Bosea vaviloviae: one gene and its partner. The protein of the gene in region 1 interacts with the protein of each later gene in a pairwise test. Links are inferred from orthologs where the notes say so. Each region holds a gene or a part of one and is shown in the gene's direction. Other genes may lie near its edges. The genes, in order: ung and ndk.

Region 1 (9,888 bases):
CGGCGACTGCTACTCGCCCTCGCTGATGTCGGGCTTCGACCAGGGCGCCCATATCGTGGCGATGCAGAACAAGATGGGGCTCGACGTCTTCGTGCCGGGCAATCACGAATTCGATTTCGGCAAGGAGAACTACCTCAAGCTCGTCGCCGCCCAGACCTATCCGACCTTCGCCGCCAATCTGCGCGACGCGAGCGGCAATGTCTTGCCCGGCCACAGGGATTCGCAGATCTTCGAGCTCGGCGGCGTCAAGGTCGGCGTCATCGGCACGACTTATGATCCGACGCCGCAGCTCTCCAACCCCGGCGATCTGAAATTCTCCTCGACCATGGAGGCGCTCCAGCGCGAGGCGCGGACCTTGAAGGCGCAGGGCGCCGACATCCTCGTCGCCGTCGTTCATGCCGAGCGCCGCACCGATCTCGAAATCGTCCGCTCGCGCGTCGTCGACATCGTACTGACCGGCCACGACCATGACCTTGCCATCGCCTATGACGGCAAGGTCGTGATGGTGGAGTCGAATGAAGAGGGCAATTACGTCACCGCGATCGACATCGCGGTGAGCATCACCGGCGAGGGCGCGGCCCGCCAGGTTTCCTGGTCGCCGACCTTCCGGGTCAACGACAGCCGCGCCGCCACGCCCGACCCCGAGGTCGCCGCGATCGTGAAAGGTTACGAGACCGAGCTCTCGAAGGAGCTCGACATCGAGATCGCGACCCTCGCCGCCCCGCTCGATTCCCGCACCGGCGTCATCCGCACGCAGGAGACGGCGATCGGCAATCTGATCTCCGACGCCATCCGCGCCTCGACCGGCGCGCAGCTCGCCATCACCAATGCCGGCGGCATCCGCGCCAACAAGCAATATGCGGCCGGCTACAAGCTGACGCGGCGCGATGTGCTGAGCGAACTGCCCTTCGGCAACGCCACGATCATGGTCCAGATCACCGGCAAGGATGTGAAGGACGCGATCGAGAATGGCCTGGGCCCGGCCCCGCAGGGCTCGGGCCGCTTTCCGCAGGTCTCCGGGCTGACCTTCGAGGCCGATATCAAGCGCCCGGTCGGCCAGCGCGTCGTTTCGATCACTGTCGAGGGCAAGCCGATCGACGAGGCGGCGAACTACACCGTCGCCTCCAACAACTTCATGCTTGCGGGCGGCGACGGTTACACCTCGCTGGCGCGCGGCAGGACGCTGATCGGCCTGACCGACGGCAAGCTGATGGCCAATGAGGTGATGGTCTATCTGCGCCGGCTCGGCACGGTCGACGCCAAGGTCGAGGGCAGGGCAATTCTCAAGTGAGCAGCTATGAGGCGGCGCTCGCCGCGTTCCTGGCGACGCCGGCTTCCGAAGGGTGGCGCGATCTCGTCGTGTTCCGCGACGGGGCGGCGGCGCGAGCTTGCGTCCGGGCCGATGCGGAGGTTGCGGCCGGCCATGTCGTCGCGCCCGCACCGGGGCGGGTCCTTGCAGCGTTGGCGACGACGCCTTTCACTGAGGTCCGCATCGTCATCCTGGGCCAGGATCCCTATCCGACGCCGGGCGATGCCAATGGGCTTGCCTTCTCCTATGTCGGTCCGCCGCCTTTGCCGCGCTCGCTGGTCAATATCCATCGTGAATTGCAGGACGATCTCGGCGCGGCGGGGCCTGCGAGCGGCGATCTGACGGCGTGGGCGCGGCAAGGCGTGCTCTTGCTCAACACCGCGCTTACCGTGCGCGAGGGGGCCAGCAAGGCGGGCTCGCATCTGGCGCTCGGCTGGGGCGCCGTCACCGACGCGGTCATCGCCAGCGTCTCGGCCCGCCGGCCCCATGTCGTCTTCCTGCTCTGGGGCAACCCCGCCCAGGCCAAGCGCGGATTGATCGATGAGGCGCGCCATCTGGTGCTGGCGAGCGCGCATCCCTCGCCGCTCTCGGCGCGGCGCGGGTTTTTCGGGTCAAAGCCGTTTTCGCGTACGAATGCGTGGCTGGAGGCGAAGGGGGAGAAGGCGATCGATTGGTGAGGGGCGGGGGTGAGGTGTAGGCCGTTCGACCAGTTGCGTGACGACCTTTCCGTCATTGCGAGCGCAGCGAAGCAATCCAGAAGACGTAGAGCGAGCCCTCCTGGATTGCTTCGCTGCGCTCGCAATGACGAGGGAGCAGCGGTCAGGTCGCGGCCAAAACGTCAAACGGCCGACCCCTCACCCTGCCCTCTCCCTGCGGGAGAGGGTTCCCCGCGCCCTTTCGGCAATGAAGCGCGCTACCCCACCGGCCGCTCGTCCGCGATCACCTTGCCATCGTTCGGCAAGGCCCCGAGCGGAAGGATCTCGACGGCGCCTTTCAGCTTGGTGACCTGCTGCAGGGTCGAGGAGACGGCATCGATCAACCCTGCGGGTTCGGCATAGATCTCAGCCTTCAGCGTCATCGTGTCGACCTCGTTGGCGCGGCCGACGACGAGGCGCAGCTTGGCGATCTCGGCATGGCGCTTGGCGATCTCGGCGACCTGCTCGGGGCGCACGAACATGCCCTTGACCTTGGCGGTCTGGTCGGCGCGGCCCATCCAGCCCTTGATGCGGATGTTGCTGCGCCCGCATGGGCTCGCGCCCGGCATGACGGCGGTGAGATCACCGACCGCGAGCCTGATCTGCGGGTGATGCGGGTCGAGATTGGTGATGACGATCTCGCCGACCTCGCCCTCCGCCACAGGGTCGCCGGTGCCCGGCCGCACGATCTCGACGATCAGGTTCTCGTTCAGCACCATGCCTGCGCGCGCGCTCGTCTCATAGGCGATCACGCCGACATCGGCGGTGGCGTAGAGCTGGTAGGCGTCGATGCCGTGCTCCTTGACCCAGGCCTGGAGCGAGGGCGGGAAGGTCGCGCCCGAGACCACGGCGCGTTTCAGGCAGGAGATGTCGACGCCGCGCACTTCAGCCGCCTCGATCAGGATCTTGAGGAAATCGGGCGTGCCGGCATAGCAGGCGGGGCGGTAGGCCGAGATCACTTCCATCTGCTGCTCGGTGTTGCCGGGGCCAGCCGGGATCACGGCGCAGCCGAGCGCGCGCGCGGCCGAATCCATGATGAAGCCGCCCGGCGTCAGATGGTAGCCGAAGGTGTTGAGCACGACGTCGCCGGCCCGGAAGCCCGCCGCGTAGAGCCCGCGGGCCGCGCCCCAGGGATCGCTGCCGGTGCCCTCCGGCTCGAAGATCGGACCGGGTGAGGTGAAGAGCCGGCCGAAGGAGCCGAGCGGCGCAGAGACGAAGCCGCCGAAGGGCAAGGCGGTCTTCTGGAGCGCGGGCAAATCGGCCTTGCGCAGGATCGGTAGGGTGGAGAGCGAATTGCGATCGGTGATCGCGGCCGGGTCGATGCCAGCGAGCCGCTCGGCATAGGCCGGGGTCTTCAGGGCGGCAGCGAGCACGGCCGGCAGCCGCGCGAAGAGATCGGCCTCGCGGGCATCGGGCGAGCGGGTTTCGAGGGCGTCGTGATGCTCGCTCATCGGTCAAATCCTCACGAAAACGGGCCGCCTCGTCTCAGCGGATGATCCGCAGCAGGCGGAGAAAATTCAGAAGGCCGATCAGGGCCCCGGCGACATAGGTGAAGGCAGCGGCACGCAGCACGCCGCGTGCGGCGGGCAGATCGCGCGAGTCGAGATAGCCGTCGGCGGTCAGGATCGGCAGCGCCTTGCCGAAACTGGCGTCGAGCTCCAGCGGCAGCGTCACCAGATGCACGACGAGCCCGACACCGAGCAGCGCGATGGCGAGGCCGAACTGCATCAATCCGATCGAGGGCACGCGGGTGAGAATGGCGACGAGCGGAGCCGTGATCATGATCCCCATCGCGACCTTGTCGAAGATGCCGAGGAACCGAGCGAGCGCGGTCCGCCAGGCGAAGAGCACGCTGCCTTGATGATGCTGGATCGCATGGGCGACCTCATGGGCCGCGACCGCGACGGCCGTGATCGAGCGCCCGTCATGATTGTCGGGAGAGAGCCGCACAGCGCGGGCGCCCGGGTCGTAATGATCGCCGCTGGGCGTCGACTCGACGGTGACCGAACCGAGCTGGAAGCGGTCGAGCAGATGGCGCGCGAGCTCACCGCCGGTGCCGGGCAGATCGGGACGATCCGCGGCGTGCCGGCTCATCTCGTGACGGACCCAGGCCTGTGGCCCGAAGACCAGCAGGATCACCAACAGGGCGATGACGAGATAGAGCATGGGATGCCACCTTGCGTTCCATCGGCTCAGGAGAGCCAGCGCTTGCGGCGTTTATAGCTTTTGACCTCGCGGAACGACTTTTTGTTGCCTTCGGCGACGCCGAGATAGAACTCCTTCACGTCCTCGTTCTCGCGCAGCATCGAAGCTTCGCCATCCATCACGACGCGGCCGGTCTCCATGATGTAGCCATAGGTCGCGTAGCGCAGGGCCATGTTGGTGTTCTGCTCGGCGACGAGGAAGGAGACGCCATCCTCGGCATTGAGCCGGCGCACGATCTCAAAGATCTCCTCGACGATCTGTGGTGCGAGCCCCATCGAGGGCTCGTCGAGCAGGATCATCTTGGGCTTCGACATCATGGCGCGGCCGACCGCGCACATCTGCTGCTCGCCGCCCGAGGTGTAGCCGGCCTGAGAGGTCCGGCGCTGCTTCAGGCGCGGGAAGAGCTCGTAGATCTTCTCCAGGTCGCGCTTGATCGCGGCGTTGCCGTCGCGGCGGGTGAAAGCGCCGGTCAGCAGGTTCTCCTCGATCGAGAGATGGCCGAAGCAGTGCCGCCCCTCCATCACCTGGATGCAGCCGCGCCGGACCAACTCATTGGGCGACATCTTGTCGACGCGCTCGCCCTCGAACACGATCGAGCCCTTGGTGACCTCGCCGCGCTCGGCCTTGAGCAGGTTCGAGATCGCCTTCAGCGTCGTGGTCTTGCCGGCCCCGTTGGCGCCGAGGATCGCGACGATGCCCTTGCGCGGGACATGCAGGGAGACGCCCTTCAGCACGAGGATGACGTGATCATAGATCACCTCGATATTGTTCAGCGACAGGATGTTGTCGGTGGCGGTGCTTGTGTTGGGCGTTTCGAGTGTCGCTATCGACATGGCGGTTCCCCGGCAGTGGGCAATCGGCAGTCGGCAGTCGGGTTGGCAGCCGGAAAAACCGACTGCCGATTGCCCACTGCCGACTGCCGTCAGATCAGGACGACTTCTCGCAAGGCTCGGTCCGCTTCGGCCAGCCGGTCGCCTTCTCCACATAGTCCTTGGCGTTGGCTTCGATCAGCGGGCGGACCTCGTCCTTGAGCGGCTCGAGCCAGTCGCCGGGCTTGGTCCATTTGGTGCCGTCCCATTCCGCGACATAGGCCTTGCTGTGGCCGGAATGGTCGGTGCAGGAGATGGTGGTCGGCGTGGCGAAGCCTTCCATGCCGATCTCCTTCAATCGCGCCTCGGTGATGTTCAGGCTCTCCAGGCCGCGGCGCATGTCCTCGGCGTTGATCACCTTCTTGCCGGTGAGCTTCTGGGCGTTGCGCATCGCCTCGACGACGAGCATCGAGTTGTAGACGCCGCGATTATAAAGGTTCTCGCCGACCTTCTCCTTGGCAGCGAGGCTCTTGCCCTTCTCCACGACGTATTTCTGGATGTCCTGGATCACCGGGAAGTTGGTGCCCGCGGCGTTGAGGTTGAGCGACTTGTAGCCCTTGGCCTCGGGGCCGCCGGCGCGTGCGTCGTCATCGCCGCCAGCCCACCAGACGCCGACCAGCTTGTTGATCGGGAAGTTGTTCTTGATCGCCTCCTTCACCGCGGTCGGGTTCATCGCGCCCCAGCCCTGGTTGTAGAGGTAGTCTGGCCGGTCGCGCCGGATCGAGAGCCAGAGCGAACCCTGGTTCTGCATGTCGGCGGCGGCTACGGGATAGATCTTGAGCTCGAAGCCGTATTTCTTGGCGAGGTTCTCGAGCACCGGGATCGGCTCCTTGCCGAAGGGCGCATCGAGATGGATCAGGCCGAGCTTCTTGCCCTTGAGCTTGTCCATGCCGCCGAGTTCGGCCGCCATGTGCTTCACCATCAGCGAAGCGCCGTCCCAATAGGTGAAGGGCGGGATGAAGACCCAGGGAAAGTTGGTGCCGTCGGCCGAGGCCGAGAGGCCATAGGCCATCGACAGGATCGGGATCTTGTCGATATGGGCGCGCGGAATGGCGGCGAGCGTCGCGCCGGTCGACCAGGGCGAGTAGAGGATGGTGTTCTTCGACTTGGCCTGCTCGTAGCACTCGATCGACTTCTTGGTGTCGTAGCCGGTCTCGCATTCCTCATAGACGACCTTGACGCCGTTCACGCCGCCGTCGCGCTCGTTGATCATCGTGATGTAGTCGCGCATGCCGTCGCCGATCGGAATGCCGGAGCCCGAGAACGGACCGGTGCGATAGGCGTTGTTGGCGAAGTAGACGCTGTCCTGGGCAAGGGCCGGAGCGACTTGCGCGCTCGCGGCGAGGAGCGAGCCCAGCGCCGCTCCCTTCATCAGCTTGGTCGTCTTCATGATGGTTCCTCCGTCGTTTCCACCGATCCTGGCCTTGAACGCCGGACCGTCTCCTCTTCGCCTGCCGCATTGAGACCGCGCAGGTCGTTTTGTTGGGCTCCTCTCCGCCGCGCCGGGGAAAGGGCCGACCTCAATAAGGGAATGGCCAGGTTCGCAGTTTCTGCTTCCCGATCTGCCAGAGCCGCGCGAGGCCATGCGGCTCGACGATCAGGAAGGTGATGATCAGCGCGCCGACGAGCATGAAGGTGACATGCTCGGCCGCAGCGCCCGAGAGCGGGACGCCGAGCGCCGGCAGGCCGAATTTCAGGATGGTCGGCAGGCTGGCGATGAAGGCGGCCCCGAAGAAGGAGCCGATCAGCGAGCCGAGCCCGCCGATGATGACCATGAACAGGATGTTGAAGGAGAGGCGGATGTTGAAGACGTCGGCCGCTTCGCCGCCGCCATACCAGAAGAAGATCATCATCGCGCCGGCGACGCCGGCATAGAAGGACGAGACGGCGAAGGCGGTGAGCTTGGCGTTGAGCAGCTTGATGCCCATCAGCTCGGCGGCGATATCCATGTCGCGCACCGCCATCCAGGAGCGGCCGAGCTTGCCATGCACCAGGTTCGAGGCGAACCAGGTCAGGCCTACGACCAGCACGAGGCAGACGAAATAACGCGTCTCAGGCGAAGCCGAGGCGCCGGTGATGGGGAGGCCGAAGAGCGTGCGCTGCGGCACCTCGATCGCGCCCGAGGCGTTGTAGTTGAACAGCCAGGGTACGCGCACGAAAGCCCATTGCAGGAAGAACTGCGCGGCGAGCGTCGCGACAGCGAGATAGAAGCCCTTGATGCGTAGCGAGGGCAGGCCGAAGAGCACGCCGATCGCCGCCGAGAACAGGCCGGAGACCAGCACGAGCACGATGACGTTGATGCCGGGAAAGAAGGTCGTCAGTTTGTAGGCGGCATAGGCGCCGACACCCATGAAGGCGGCGGTGCCCAGCGAGATCAGCCCGGTATAGCCGGTCAGGATGTTGAGCCCGATCGCGGCAAGCGAGAACACCAGGAAGGGGATCATCACCGAGGAGATGAAGAAGTCGTTGCCGATCAGCGGCACGCCGATAAAGGCAAGCGCCAGGATGACGGCGATGCCGACCCGGTCCTGCCAGATCGGGAACACCGCCATGTCGGCGGAATAGGTCGATTTGAACTGGCCGGCTTCGCGATAGAACATTTTCTCAAGCTCCGCTTGAGGTGCGAATTGGGAGTGGCGAGTGGCGAGTGGATTTGGTCGCCAATGAAGCGCCGACTGAAGCCAAATCCATCGCCTTATTCGCCATTCGCCATTTCGCCACTCGCCGCATCAGATTCTCTCGATGATCTTGTCGCCGAACAGCCCTTGCGGGCGGAACAGCAGGAAGCCCAGCGCGATGAAATAGGCGAGCCAGCTCTCGATGCCGCCGCCGATCAGCGGGCCCCAATAGAACTCGCCCAGCTTCTCGCCGATGCCGATGATCAGGCCGCCGACGATGGCGCCCGGGATCGAGGTGAAGCCGCCCAGGATCAGCACGGGCAGGGCCTTCAGCGCCACGATCTCGAGCGCGAAGGAGACGTCCGAGCGCGCGCCCCACATGATGCCGGTGATGAGGGCGACGATACCGGCGGTGAACCAGACGATGACCCAGATCTGATTCAGCGAGATACCGACCGAAAGCGCCGCCTTGTGGCTGTCGGCCACTGCCCGCAAGGCTCTTCCGATGCGCGTGTATTGGAAGAAGGCGGCGAGAGCGGCGATCATCACCGAGGCGATGACGGCTGCCGCGATATCGATCTTCTGCAGCGAGACCAGGCCGCCGAACAGTTTCAGGTCGATCGCCCCCTTGGGCAGCCAGAGCTGATCAGCGATCATCTGCTTGGGGCTGCCGCCGAAAACCGCCTCGCCGAAGCCGATCAGGAAATAGGTGATGCCGAAGGTCGCCATGAACAGGATGATGTCGGGCTGGTTGACCAGCGGGCGCAGCACGACGCGTTCGATCGTGACGGCGAGCGCGAACATCACGCCGAGCGTCAGGATCACGGCGAGGAAGGCTGGCACGCCCTTCTCATAGAGCCCGACCAGGGTCAGCGCCGCGAACACCACCATGATGCCCTGGGCGAAGTTGAACACGCCCGAGGCCTTGAAGATCAGCACGAAGCCGAGCGCGATCAGCGCGTAGAGCACGCCGGAGACGAGGCCCTCCCAGATCGTCTGGGCGAGCAGGTCCGGGGCCTGGACCATCTGCTGGAACGGGTCGACGAAGATCGCATAGAGCGTGTTCGACTGGTCGAAGCGGATGCCGATGATGCCGGCCACGACGATCGCGCCGAGGACCAGCGCGGCGCGGACGCGGAAGCTGTTGAAATTGATCCCGCCCAAGGAACCGAGTGTCGCGTCGCTCATGGCTGCAGGCCCTCGCTCGCAAATACATACTCACCGTCATCCTGGACACCGCGAAGCGGAGACCCGGGATCCATCGCGGCGCTCCGGAGCCCTCCGATGGATCCCGGGTCTGCGCCACTATGTGGCTTGCCCGGGATGACGGTGCGGATGGAGAAATGCTCTATGGCGAAGGTGATGGCCATCAGTGCGCCACTCCCAAATAGGCGTCGATCACCTTCTGATCGCGCTTCACCTCATCAGGCGTGCCGTCGGCGATCTTGCGGCCGTATTCGAGCACCACGACGCGGTCGGAGAGATCCATCACCACGCCCATGTCGTGCTCGATCAAGGCGATGGTCGTGCCGAACTGGTTGTTCACGTCGAGGATGAAGCGGCACATGTCCTCCTTCTCCTCGAGGTTCATGCCGGCCATCGGCTCGTCGAGCAGCAGCAGCTCCGGCTCCATGGCGAGCGCGCGGCCCAGTTCCACCCGCTTCTGCAGGCCATAGGGCAATTTCCCGACGGGCAGCTTGCGGATGTGCTGGATCTGCAGGAAGTCGATGATGTCCTCGACCACCTTGCGATGCTCGATCTCCTCGGTCATCGCCGGGCCGTGACGCAGCGCCTGCCAGAAGAAGTTCCGGTGCATCTTCAGCGTGCGGCCGGTCATGATGTTGTCGAGCGTCGACATGCCCTTGAACAGCGCGACGTTCTGGAAGGTACGGGCGATGCCGTCGGCAGCAGCCTGGTGCGGCTTCACCTTGGCGCGGCGCACGCCCTTATAGGTGATCTGGCCTTCTTGGGGATGGTAGAAGCCGTTGATGCAGTTGAGCATCGAGGTCTTGCCGGCGCCGTTGGGGCCGATGATGGCGCGGACCTCGCCCTTGCGGATGTCGAAGGAGACGTCCGAGATCGCCTTCACCCCGCCAAAGCGCAGCGAGATGTTGTCGACCGACAGCAGGACCTCGCCCTTGTCGCGGTGCAGCGGTTCCCCGGTCACGTTCATGGTCTCGACATTCATGCCG
Region 2 (9,740 bases), 3.6 Mb from region 1 along the record:
GTTACCAGATCAGCCAGTACAAAAGTCCGATTGTGGGTGAGGGCGAGATCGTCGTTGATCTGTCGCCGACCGAGCAGATCACGGTCGGCATCGAGCGCCTCCATTTGGAGCAGGACGCCGGCAAGTCGATCCATGACCAGCATCCGACGATGAGCTTCGTCGATCTCAATCGCTCGGGCGTGGCACTGATGGAGATCGTCTCGAAGCCGGATCTGCGCTCGGCCGAAGAGGCGCGCGCCTATGTCACCAAGCTGCGCACCATCATGCGTTATCTCGGCACCTGCGACGGCGACATGGAGAAGGGCAATCTGCGCGCCGACGTGAACGTCTCGGTCCGCAAGCCCGGCGCGGAGCTGGGTACGCGCTGCGAGATCAAGAACGTCAACTCGATCCGCTTCATCGGCCAGGCCGTCGAGGTCGAGGCGCGCCGCCAGATCGGCATCATCGAGGATGGCGGCAAGATCGACCAGGAGACGCGGCTCTATGATCCCGGCAAGGGTGAGACGCGCTCGATGCGCTCCAAGGAAGAGGCGCATGACTACCGCTATTTCCCGGATCCGGACCTGCTGCCGCTCGAATTCGACGACGCCTTCGTGGCGGAGCTGAAGAGCGTCCTTCCGGAATTGCCGGATGCCAAGAAGGCGCGCTTCATCGCGGAATACGGCCTCTCGCCCTATGACGCCGCGGTACTGGTCGCCGAGCGCGAGCAGGCGGACTATTTCGAGGCCGTGGCCAAAGGCCGCGACGGCAAGGCCGCCGCCAACTGGGTGATCAACGAACTGTTCGGCCGCTTGAACAAGGAGGGCCAGGATGTCGGCTCCTCGCCAGTCTCGGCTTCCCAGCTCGGCGGGCTGGTCGAGTTGATCGGCGAAGGCGTCATCTCGGGCCGGATCGCTAAGGACCTGTTCGAGATCCTCTGGTCCGAAGGTGGCGACCCGCGCACCATCGTCGAGGCGCGCGGCATGAAGCAGGTCACCGATACCGGCGCGATCGAGAAGGCGGTGGACGAGCTGATCGCCGCCAATCCCGACAAGGTCGAGCAGGTCAAGGCGAAGCCGACCATGCTGGGCTGGTTCGTCGGCCAGGCGATGAAAGCTTCGGGCGGAAAGGCCAACCCGCAGGCCCTGAACGAGATCCTGAAAGCCAAGCTGGGCATCGAGTGACGCCAGACGGTCTCATCATCCGCGACGCGCTGCCCGCCGATCTCCCGGCGGTGCGCGGTCTGCTGGTCGAGACCTGGCATGCGACCTATGACGGCATCTATGGCTGGCAGCGCGTCGCCGAGATCACCAATGCCTGGCATTCGCTGGAGAACCTCTCGGCCCAGCTCGGGCGCGAGAGCGGGGCCTTTCTCGTCGCCCTGGTCGGCGAGGAGATCATCGCAACCTCCTCGGCGCGGCTGGAGCGCGACCGCGCAGCGCTGCTGACGAGGCTCTATGTCCTCCCGAGCTATCAGGGCATCGGTGTTGGTCGCACGCTGCTGCAGGTGACGCTGGCCTGTTTTCCGCAGGCCCCGGTCGCGCGCTTGGAGGTCGAGAGCCAGAACGAGCCGGCCATCGCTTTCTACGAGCGCATGGGTTTTTTCCTGCAGCGCCAGGCCCGCTTCGACGGGCGCGAGGACACCCCGAACACACTGCTGATGGCGAAGCGGCTCTTCGCCGAGTGATAGCGCTCGCGGTCCGGCTGCTGGCGAATTTCTAGTGATGACGAGATGAAGGATCAGAGCATGAGCCGCAGCCCCATCGATCCCGCGGAGATCACGATCCGCGAGGCTGTGCGGGCCGATGCGCCCCGCATCGCCACCCTGATCATGCTGGGCGCGGCGCGGCAGGCCAAGAGCCCGGAGGAGATCGCCGTCGAGGTCGCTCATCCAGCTTACCTCGATGCTTTCGACGAGATCGCGGCCAGCCCTCACAACACATTATTCGTGGCGGAGCGGCTGGGGCGGGTCGTCGGCACCTTCCAGGTCACGCTGATCCCCGGGCTCGTCGCGCGCGGCCGCAAGCGGGCCAAGATTGAAAGCGTCCATGTCGCGCCCGAGAGCCGCAGCCTCGGCATCGGCGCCGTGATGATGCGCCACGCGCTCGCCTTCGCTGGGGAGAAGGGTGCGGGCCTCGTCGAGCTGACCTCCGACAAGGCTCGGACCGATGCGCATCGCTTCTACGTCAATCTCGGCTTCGTCCAGAGCCATGAAGGCTTCAAATTCGTGATCGCGCCGTAGCGGCCGGTCCGTGCCGCTTCAAAAGGCCTCGAGGTCTCAAAAGGCTTGCAGAATCCAGAGAAGCTGCATCGAGAGATGGAGCGCGGCCACGGCGATCTGCACGGATCGCCGTGCGACGAGGAAGCCTACGAGGCACAGGGCGAGGCCGATGGGAACCTGCAGCAGATAAGCGCTGCTCAACTGGTTCCAGCGCTCCGTGCCCTTGATCAGCGTATCCGTCACGTCGAGGGCAAAGGTCGCCGCCAGCAGGCTGAAGAACCAGCGGCGCCTTTTGATGAAGAAGTCCTCATAGCCCACATATTCCGAGATGTTGTCGGGAAAGAGCAGCGCCGCCAGCATGTAGAGGACGACGGCATAGCCGATGAGGAAGGTGAAGACGCCGAAATTCCAGACGGGAATCCGCGAGAGTGCGAATTCCCACCACCAGAACAGGATCAGTTCGAGCAGGATCGAGCCGGCCCAGAGCAGGTGGATCAGCGACAGGCGGTGGCGGGCGGGATGCTGGATGAAGCCGGCCGTACCGGTCAGCAGCCGGGTCACGCCGAGCCCGGTGACCATGCCCATGACAATCCGGACATGGGCGAAGAGTTCTTGCGACGGAACATTCTCCATGGGGCGTCCATAACCTGCTTGGCGCGGCGAGCCTAGAGTGTTTTCGAGCGAAGTGGATACCGGGTCGTATGAAGAAAGCGCGTTAGAACAATGACATAGAGCGAATTTCGACCAACTGGATCGGAAATTGCGCTCTTTCCTCGGCAAAGGAAACGGATGCTGGTCTTGGGGAGGAGGCTGCAAAGGCAAAGCGCTGCGGCCGTTCGAGCGCGAGTGCCGCCTTCCTCCGCGGTCTCGCCTTTCGCCCGCCCTCACGACATGGCGAGGCCGCTCAGGGCGCGGGGTCCGGTGCTTCCAGGACGGTGCGGGCGAGACTAGATCTGTCGCATCCAGCAACCGACGGGAAGCGCAGTATGGCACAAGTTCAGACCAATCCGATCGATCTCCACTACTGGCCGACGCCGAATGGCTGGAAGATCACCATCATGCTCGAGGAGTGCGGGCTGCCCTACACCGTCATTCCCGTGAACATCGGCAAGGGCGACCAGTTCAAGCCGGAATTCCTGGCGATCTCGCCCAACAACCGCATGCCCGCGATCGTCGATCCCGAGGGGCCGGATGGGAAGCCGATCTCGGTCTTCGAATCCGGAGCGATCCTGCAATATCTCGGTCGCAAGACCGGAAAGTTCTATCCCGCGGACGAGCGTGGCCGCGTCGCCGTCGATGAATGGCTGTTCTGGCAGATGGGCGGCTTTGGCCCGATGCTCGGCCAGACCCATCATTTCCGACTCTATGCGCCCGAGCAGCTGCCCTATGCCATCGAGCGCTATACCAATGAGGCGAACCGCCTCTACGGCGTCCTGAACAAGCGCCTCGCCGGTCGCGACTACATCACCGGCGATTATTCGATCGCCGACATGGCTTGCATCGGTTGGGCACGCGGTTGGGAGCGCCAGGGCCAGGACATCAAACAGTTTCCGCATGTCGAGCGCTGGATCGCGACGATGCTGGCACGCCCGGCCGTCGAACGTGGTCTTGCCGTCGCTTCGGAGCTGCGCAAGCCGCCGGAGCAGCGCACGCCCGAGGAGCACGCGATGCTATTCAACCAGAAGGCGCGCTGAACGCAGCCCCGCCGTCATGCTCGCCCTTGTGGCGAGCATCCACGTCTTGAACGTCGCGCTCCACAGATGAAGACGTGGATGGTCGGGACGAGCCCGACCATGACGAAAGCGGTGCGACGCCGGTCTATGGCCCGAAGACGACCTCCTTCGCGCGTCAGTTCGCCCGTGACCACTTCACCGAGCGGCAGATCAGCCCGCCGAGCACGCAGCCTGATGTCGTCAGCGCCTCGCCTGCCAACGTCATCGTGCCCGAATAGGTCTTGCCGTCCTCGGGGTTGAAGGCGCTGCCGCTCCACTTGCCGGCGCCGGCCGGCTTCATATCGTAGAAGATGCGCTGGCCGACCTTGGCAGGACCGTTGGGATCCTTGAGCCAAGCGATGGTGCCGCAAACCGCTTCACCGCATTTGGCGAAGCGGACGCGCGAGGCGCCGGTGTCGCGCAGCCATGTGCCGGTGACATCCTGGGCCATGGCAGGTGTCGCGCCCATTCCGATCAGAAGCCCAAGACCCAGAAGCGCAAGACCCAGAACCCCAAGACCCAGAAGCTTGGGGCGGCCTGCGATTGCATGCGTGTTCATGTCGATCCTCCCTTGTCCGACCAGCTATGCTGCATGGTTCAGATATGAACCATATCGGAGGCGCGACCCGTCTCCAAGCCTGCTTTAACGGGAGGATGAAGCGGGTAACCGCGCGCCAAGGTGAACGTCGCGTCAACGCGGCGAAGGCTGACCCAACGGGAGGATCTTGAAATCACGTGGCTTTTCGCGCGGCCAGCATGAATCGATCGTTGATTTAACCCGGCGATTACATCTCGTTGAGCTTCGATTCATCGCGATTTTTAGCGGCCTCTTTAAGGGCTGCGGCCAAATCTCACCGTCACAAGCCGCGGCCTTGGACGGGTGCTCGGCGCAACAGGACAAGAGGGTGGTTGTCATGGCACGCATGGAAATGAGCGCGATTCCCGCTTCGCTGGTGATCCCGACGGAAGCCTCCGCCGAGGCCTATTACGAACTTGGGCTGATGTATGCCGCAGGCCGCAATCAGCCGGTCGACCTCGTCGCGGCGCAGAAATGGTTCAACGTCGCCCTGGCGCGCGGTTGTGGCCGGGCGGCTGCCCATCGCCAGGAACTGGCGCTCGAATTGACCCGCGACGAGATCGCCGAGGCGCTGCGCGAGGCCCGCAGCTTCCTGACGCGCCACTAGCGTCCCGCTGAAACGCCCGGGAGCCTTGTGGGGCGGAGAGGCGGCCGCTATAAGCGCGCCGCATTCTCCAGAAATTCCCCAAGGATATATCGATGGCTGTCCAGCGTACCTTCTCCATTCTCAAGCCCGATGCGACGCGGCGCAATCTCACCGGCGCGGTCAACGCGGTCATCGAGAAGGCCGGCCTGCGCATCGTTGCGCAGAAGCGCATCCAGATGAGCAAGGCCCAGGCCGAGACCTTCTATGCGGTTCACTCGGCACGTCCGTTCTTCGGCGAGCTGGTCGAGTTCATGATCTCCGCCCCGGTCGTGGTGCAGGTTCTCGAAGGCGAGAACGCGATCGCGACCTATCGCGACGTGATGGGCGCCACCAACCCGGCCAATGCCGCCGAGGGCACGATCCGCAAGCTCTTCGCCCAGTCGGTCGGCGAGAACACCGTGCACGGCTCCGACGCGCCCGAGACGGCCGCGATCGAGATCGCGCAGTTCTTCGCCGGCAACGAGATCGTCGGCTGATCTCTCAAAATCCACGCCGTCGTCCTGGGCAAGCCGCGTAGCGGCGCCGTTTTTGGGATGACGGTGGGGTGCGTGATGTGCAGGCGGGCTCTCGAGCCCGCCTTTTTTTCACGCCACGCGGTGGTCGTGCAGGCAATGGCCGTGATCGGCGAGCGATTCGATCACCCGGCATTCGGCTACGCGGCCGTGCTGGCATTCGCCGACCATGCGCTGGAGCTCGCCGCGCAGTGATTGGAGCTGGGCGATGCGCCGCTCGACATCGGCGAGATGGCGTTGCGCGATGCTGTCGGCCCGGTCGCATGACGCCTGCGGCTCGGCCGCCATAGCCAGCAATTCGCGGATATCGTCGACGGCAAAGCCGAGATCGCGCGCATGCCGGATGAAGCGCAGGCGCTGCAGATGAGCGTCGCCATAGCTGCGGCGGTTGCTCTGCGTACGAACGGCGGCGGGCAGGAGCCCGATCTCCTCGTAGAAGCGGATGGTCGGAACCTTGACGCCTGTCGCCTCCGACAGCGCGCCGATCGGCATCTGTTCCATCGCGGCGGCCTCCTAATCCTCTAGAGACTAGAGGATATAGCGTATAGGCCTTGCCGATGAAACCCCGTGGCCTGATCCTGGCTCACGGGGTTCGGAGTTCGCGCTCAGAAGCCGAGATCGAAGGCGTAGCTCGCCGAGATGCCGAGCGTGATCGAGTCGCGCGAGCCATAGGTTCTCACGATCGGCGACTTGGCGGCATCGCCGACCAGGCGCTTGTACTCGATATAGGTCGTGGTTGAGAGACGCTCGGACCAGTTATAGGTCGCCTGCGCGATCGCGCCGTAGGAATGGACCCCGGCATTGTAGCGCTGCAGCAGCCCGCCGGTGCCGGCGACACCGGGATAGGAGCCGAAATAGGTCCGCAGATAGTCGGCGCCGACGATGCTCATGCGCGGGCCGGCACCGAACGACCATTGGCCGACCCTGGCGATGGCGTCGAGCTTGAGTTCAGCGACCAGCGCGTCATGGGCGATGAAGCCGCGCCGCAGATCGACGCGGGCGCGCAGCCAGGAGGCCGGGTAGAACTCGGCGAAGCCGCCGGCCTCGAAGCCGAATTTCGTATCGGGAACCGCGACCAGAGCGGGGTTGGTGCTGGCCTTGCGCTCCCAGAGCAGATTGCCGGAGAAGCCGATGCGCCAGCCCTTGCCGGAGAAGAAGCCGATCGAGAGCGCGTCATCCTCGGCCACCCACCAGGTGCTCTTCACGCCCTTGCCGAGCGAGATGATCGGGCGCGGCCGGAAGACGTAATTGTTGGAGCCTGAATAATCGGGCTGGTAGCGCAAGCCGGCTCCCAGCGTCAGATTCCAATGCTGCGCGGATTCAGGCGAGGTGAGGGTGCTGTAGTCGCTCGACTGCGCCAAAGCGCGCTGGCCGGACGAAAGGACGAGACAGGCCAGCAGGCCCGCCAGGAACGCAACGCAACGCATCGATGAGAACTCCGGCGCCGAGGCGCCTTTACCGAACACAACCTCACTCAACTTGACTCGTTAGTGTTAACCGCCGGTTGACGCTCGCGCGCCGGCTGCGTCGAGAGGTGCCGAGAAAGGCATGGCTGCCCGCGTCCGCCATTTCTCCTGCTCTGAACTTCGTCTAATAAGCAATTATGACCGAGCTTCCCCGCATCGCCCATCTGCCATCCGTTTGCCCGCATGACTGCCCTTCCGCCTGCTCTCTCGAGGTCGAGGTCATCGATGGGCGCAGCATCGGGCGGGTGCGCGGCAGCAAGCGCCAGAGCTACACGGACGGGGTGATCTGCGCCAAGGTCGCGCGCTATTCCGAGCGCATCCACCATCCCGACCGGCTGCTGCATCCGCTGCGCAGGACCGGGCCGAAGGGATCGGGCCAATTCGAGCGGATTTCCTGGGACGAGGCACTCGACGAGATCGCTCGCCGTTTCCTGGCGATCGAGCATGAGCACGGCGCGCAGGCCATCTGGCCCTATTACTATGCAGGCACGATGGGCCTCGTCATGCGCGACGGCATCAACCGCCTGCGCCACGCCAAGGGCTATTCCGGCCAGTATTCGACGATCTGCACCACCATGGCCTGGACCGGCTTCATCGCCGGCACGGGCCGCCTCGCGGGACCCGATCCGCGCGAGATGGCCAAGTCGGACTGCGTGGTGATCTGGGGCACCAACGCCGTGCATACCCAGGTCAATGTGATGCACCACGCCGTCAAGGCGCGGAAGACGCGCGGCGCCAAGATCGTCGCCATCGACATCTATCACAATGCCACGCTCGCCCAGGCAGACCTCGCTTTGGTGCTGCGGCCGGGCACGGATGCGGCGCTGGCCTGCGCGGTGATGCATGTCCTCTTCCGCGATGGCCATGCCGACCGCGACTATCTGGCGCAGCACACCGACGCTCCAGACGAGCTGGAAGCGCATCTCACCGACCGCACTCCGGAATGGGCGGCTGCCATCACCGGGCTCGAGGTCGCGCAGATCGAGGAGTTCGCGGCCCTCGTCGGCACGCGCAAGAAGAGCTTCTTCCGGCTGGGCTATGGCTTCGCGCGCCAGCGCAATGGTGCGGTCTCGATGCATGCGGCGCTGTCTGTGCCAACCGTTACAGGAGCCTGGCAATATGAGGGCGGCGGCGCCTTCCACAGCAACAGCGGCATCTACAAATGGCGCAAGAGCCTGATCGAAGGGCTCGACCTCATCGATCCGAAAATCCGCCAGCTCGATCAGTCGCAGATCGGCCGGGTGCTCACCGGCGATGCGCAGGCGCTGCGGCAGGGCGGGCCGGTCAAGGCGCTCTTCATCCAGAACACCAACCCGGTTTCGGTCGCGCCCGAGCAGGAGCTGGTCAAGCAGGGCTTTGGGCGCGACGACCTCTTCACCGTCGTCCATGAGCAGTTCATGACCGAGACGGCCGGGATGGCCGATATCGTGCTGCCGGCGACCCAGTTCATGGAGCATGACGACATCTATCAGGGCGGCGGCCACCAGCACATCATGTGGGGCGGCAAGCTGGTCGACCCGCCGGGCGAATGCCGCTCGAACCACGAGGTCATCTGCGCGCTCGCCGAGCGGCTCGGTGTGCAGCATCGCGGCTTCCAGATGTCGCCGCGCGAGATCGTCGACTGGACATTGCGCGAGAGCGGGCGCGGCACGCTCGACGAATTGATTGCCAATGATTTCCACGACGTACAGCCGGATTATCGCACGGCGCATTATCTCGACGGCTTCGGCTACCGCGACAAGAAATTCCGCTTCAAGCCCGATTGGCCGAAGGTGCCCAACGCCAATGCCGGTACGGTTGGCCCATACTTGCAGATGCCGACATTGCCCGACTACTGGGCCGTCATCGAGAATGCTGATGCCGAGCATCCCTTCCGCCTGGCGACGAGCCCGGCGCGCAGCTTCCTGAACTCGACCTTCACCGAGACCCCGGGCTCCCAGAAGAAGGAGGGGCGTCCAACCTTGATGCTGCATCCCGACGATGCGGAAAAGCTCGGCATCGCGGCCGATGACGAAGTCATGGTCGGCAACAGCCGCGGCAGCGTGTATCTCCATGCCGTGCTGTTCGAGGGCTTGGTGCGGGGTGTCGTCATCGCCGAGTCGATCTGGCCCAATGCGGCGCACAGGCATGGCCGTGGCATCAACACAATCACGGGGGCAGACGCCGTCGCGCCCTTCGGCGGCGCTGCTTTTCATGACGTGAAGGTGTGGATCAAGCGGGCGTGACCTTCCGCGCTCTTGACCTTTGCGAGGCGCTGTGAACCATCGCCGACGCGCGGGCGAGGCATGAATCATGCAATCAGGAGCCCGTTTTCTTAGGGCTTGTGAAATCATGATGATGCGGCGGATGGGTGCGGTCGTTTTGGCCGGTGGATTGTCTGTGCTGCTGGGCACGGTCGTACTGGCCGCGAGCAGCTCCGCGCCGCTCCCGCCGCCGGATCCGACGGCGAAGAACCTCACCCCCTATATGATCCAGCTGCGCGCCTTCGACGCTTGCCTGCACACCCAGTCGCAATTGCTGCAGACGACCCGCGAGGCGGTGCATACGCCGTGCAGCTGCTACGCCAAGGGCACGGTCAACGCCATGTCCAAGGACGAGATCCAGGCTTTTCGCGACACCGGCTATTT

Evidence for each region.
Region 2: the proteins of ung (region 1) and ndk interact in binary tests that used the Escherichia coli proteins (3 or more experiments, as listed by UniProt). The link is inferred for Bosea vaviloviae from one-to-one orthologs.

What each region holds. Positions count from the first base shown.
Region 1 is NZ_CP017147.1:332,068-341,955, reverse strand. The notes cover bases 138-3,136. They hold ung (uracil-DNA glycosylase), read left to right. Parts: upstream 138-1,287; coding sequence 1,288-1,986; downstream 1,987-3,136. Other genes in these bases: BHK69_RS01590 (phenylacetate--CoA ligase family protein), read right to left, coding at 2,223-3,136; BHK69_RS01600 (bifunctional metallophosphatase/5'-nucleotidase), read left to right, coding at 138-1,291. In the rest of the region: more of BHK69_RS01600, read left to right, coding at 1-137; more of BHK69_RS01590, read right to left, coding at 3,137-3,455; BHK69_RS01585 (zinc metallopeptidase), read right to left, coding at 3,490-4,170; BHK69_RS01580 (ABC transporter ATP-binding protein), read right to left, coding at 4,197-5,042; BHK69_RS01575 (ABC transporter substrate-binding protein), read right to left, coding at 5,137-6,468; BHK69_RS01570 (branched-chain amino acid ABC transporter permease), read right to left, coding at 6,599-7,678; BHK69_RS01565 (branched-chain amino acid ABC transporter permease), read right to left, coding at 7,808-8,722; BHK69_RS01555 (ABC transporter ATP-binding protein), read right to left, coding at 9,066-9,884; BHK69_RS01550 (AMP-dependent synthetase/ligase), read right to left, coding at 9,881-9,888. UniProt on the Escherichia coli protein: Excises uracil residues from the DNA which can arise as a result of misincorporation of dUMP residues by DNA polymerase or due to deamination of cytosine.
Region 2 is NZ_CP017147.1:3,949,452-3,959,191, forward strand. What follows is about bases 4,049-6,899. They hold ndk (nucleoside-diphosphate kinase), read left to right. Parts: upstream 4,049-5,188; coding sequence 5,189-5,611; downstream 5,612-6,899. Other genes in these bases: BHK69_RS18120 (DUF2147 domain-containing protein), read right to left, coding at 4,049-4,471; BHK69_RS18125 (SEL1-like repeat protein), read left to right, coding at 4,827-5,096; BHK69_RS18135 (MerR family transcriptional regulator), read right to left, coding at 5,720-6,148; BHK69_RS18140 (MipA/OmpV family protein), read right to left, coding at 6,253-6,899. In the rest of the region: Asp-tRNA(Asn)/Glu-tRNA(Gln) amidotransferase subunit GatB, read left to right, coding at 1-1,163; BHK69_RS18100 (GNAT family N-acetyltransferase), read left to right, coding at 1,160-1,666; BHK69_RS18105 (GNAT family N-acetyltransferase), read left to right, coding at 1,727-2,221; BHK69_RS18110 (hypothetical protein), read right to left, coding at 2,258-2,833; BHK69_RS18115 (glutathione S-transferase N-terminal domain-containing protein), read left to right, coding at 3,187-3,894; more of BHK69_RS18140, read right to left, coding at 6,900-7,074; BHK69_RS18145 (molybdopterin-containing oxidoreductase family protein), read left to right, coding at 7,251-9,338; BHK69_RS18150 (hypothetical protein), read left to right, coding at 9,460-9,740. UniProt on the Escherichia coli protein: Major role in the synthesis of nucleoside triphosphates other than ATP. The ATP gamma phosphate is transferred to the NDP beta phosphate via a ping-pong mechanism, using a phosphorylated active-site intermediate.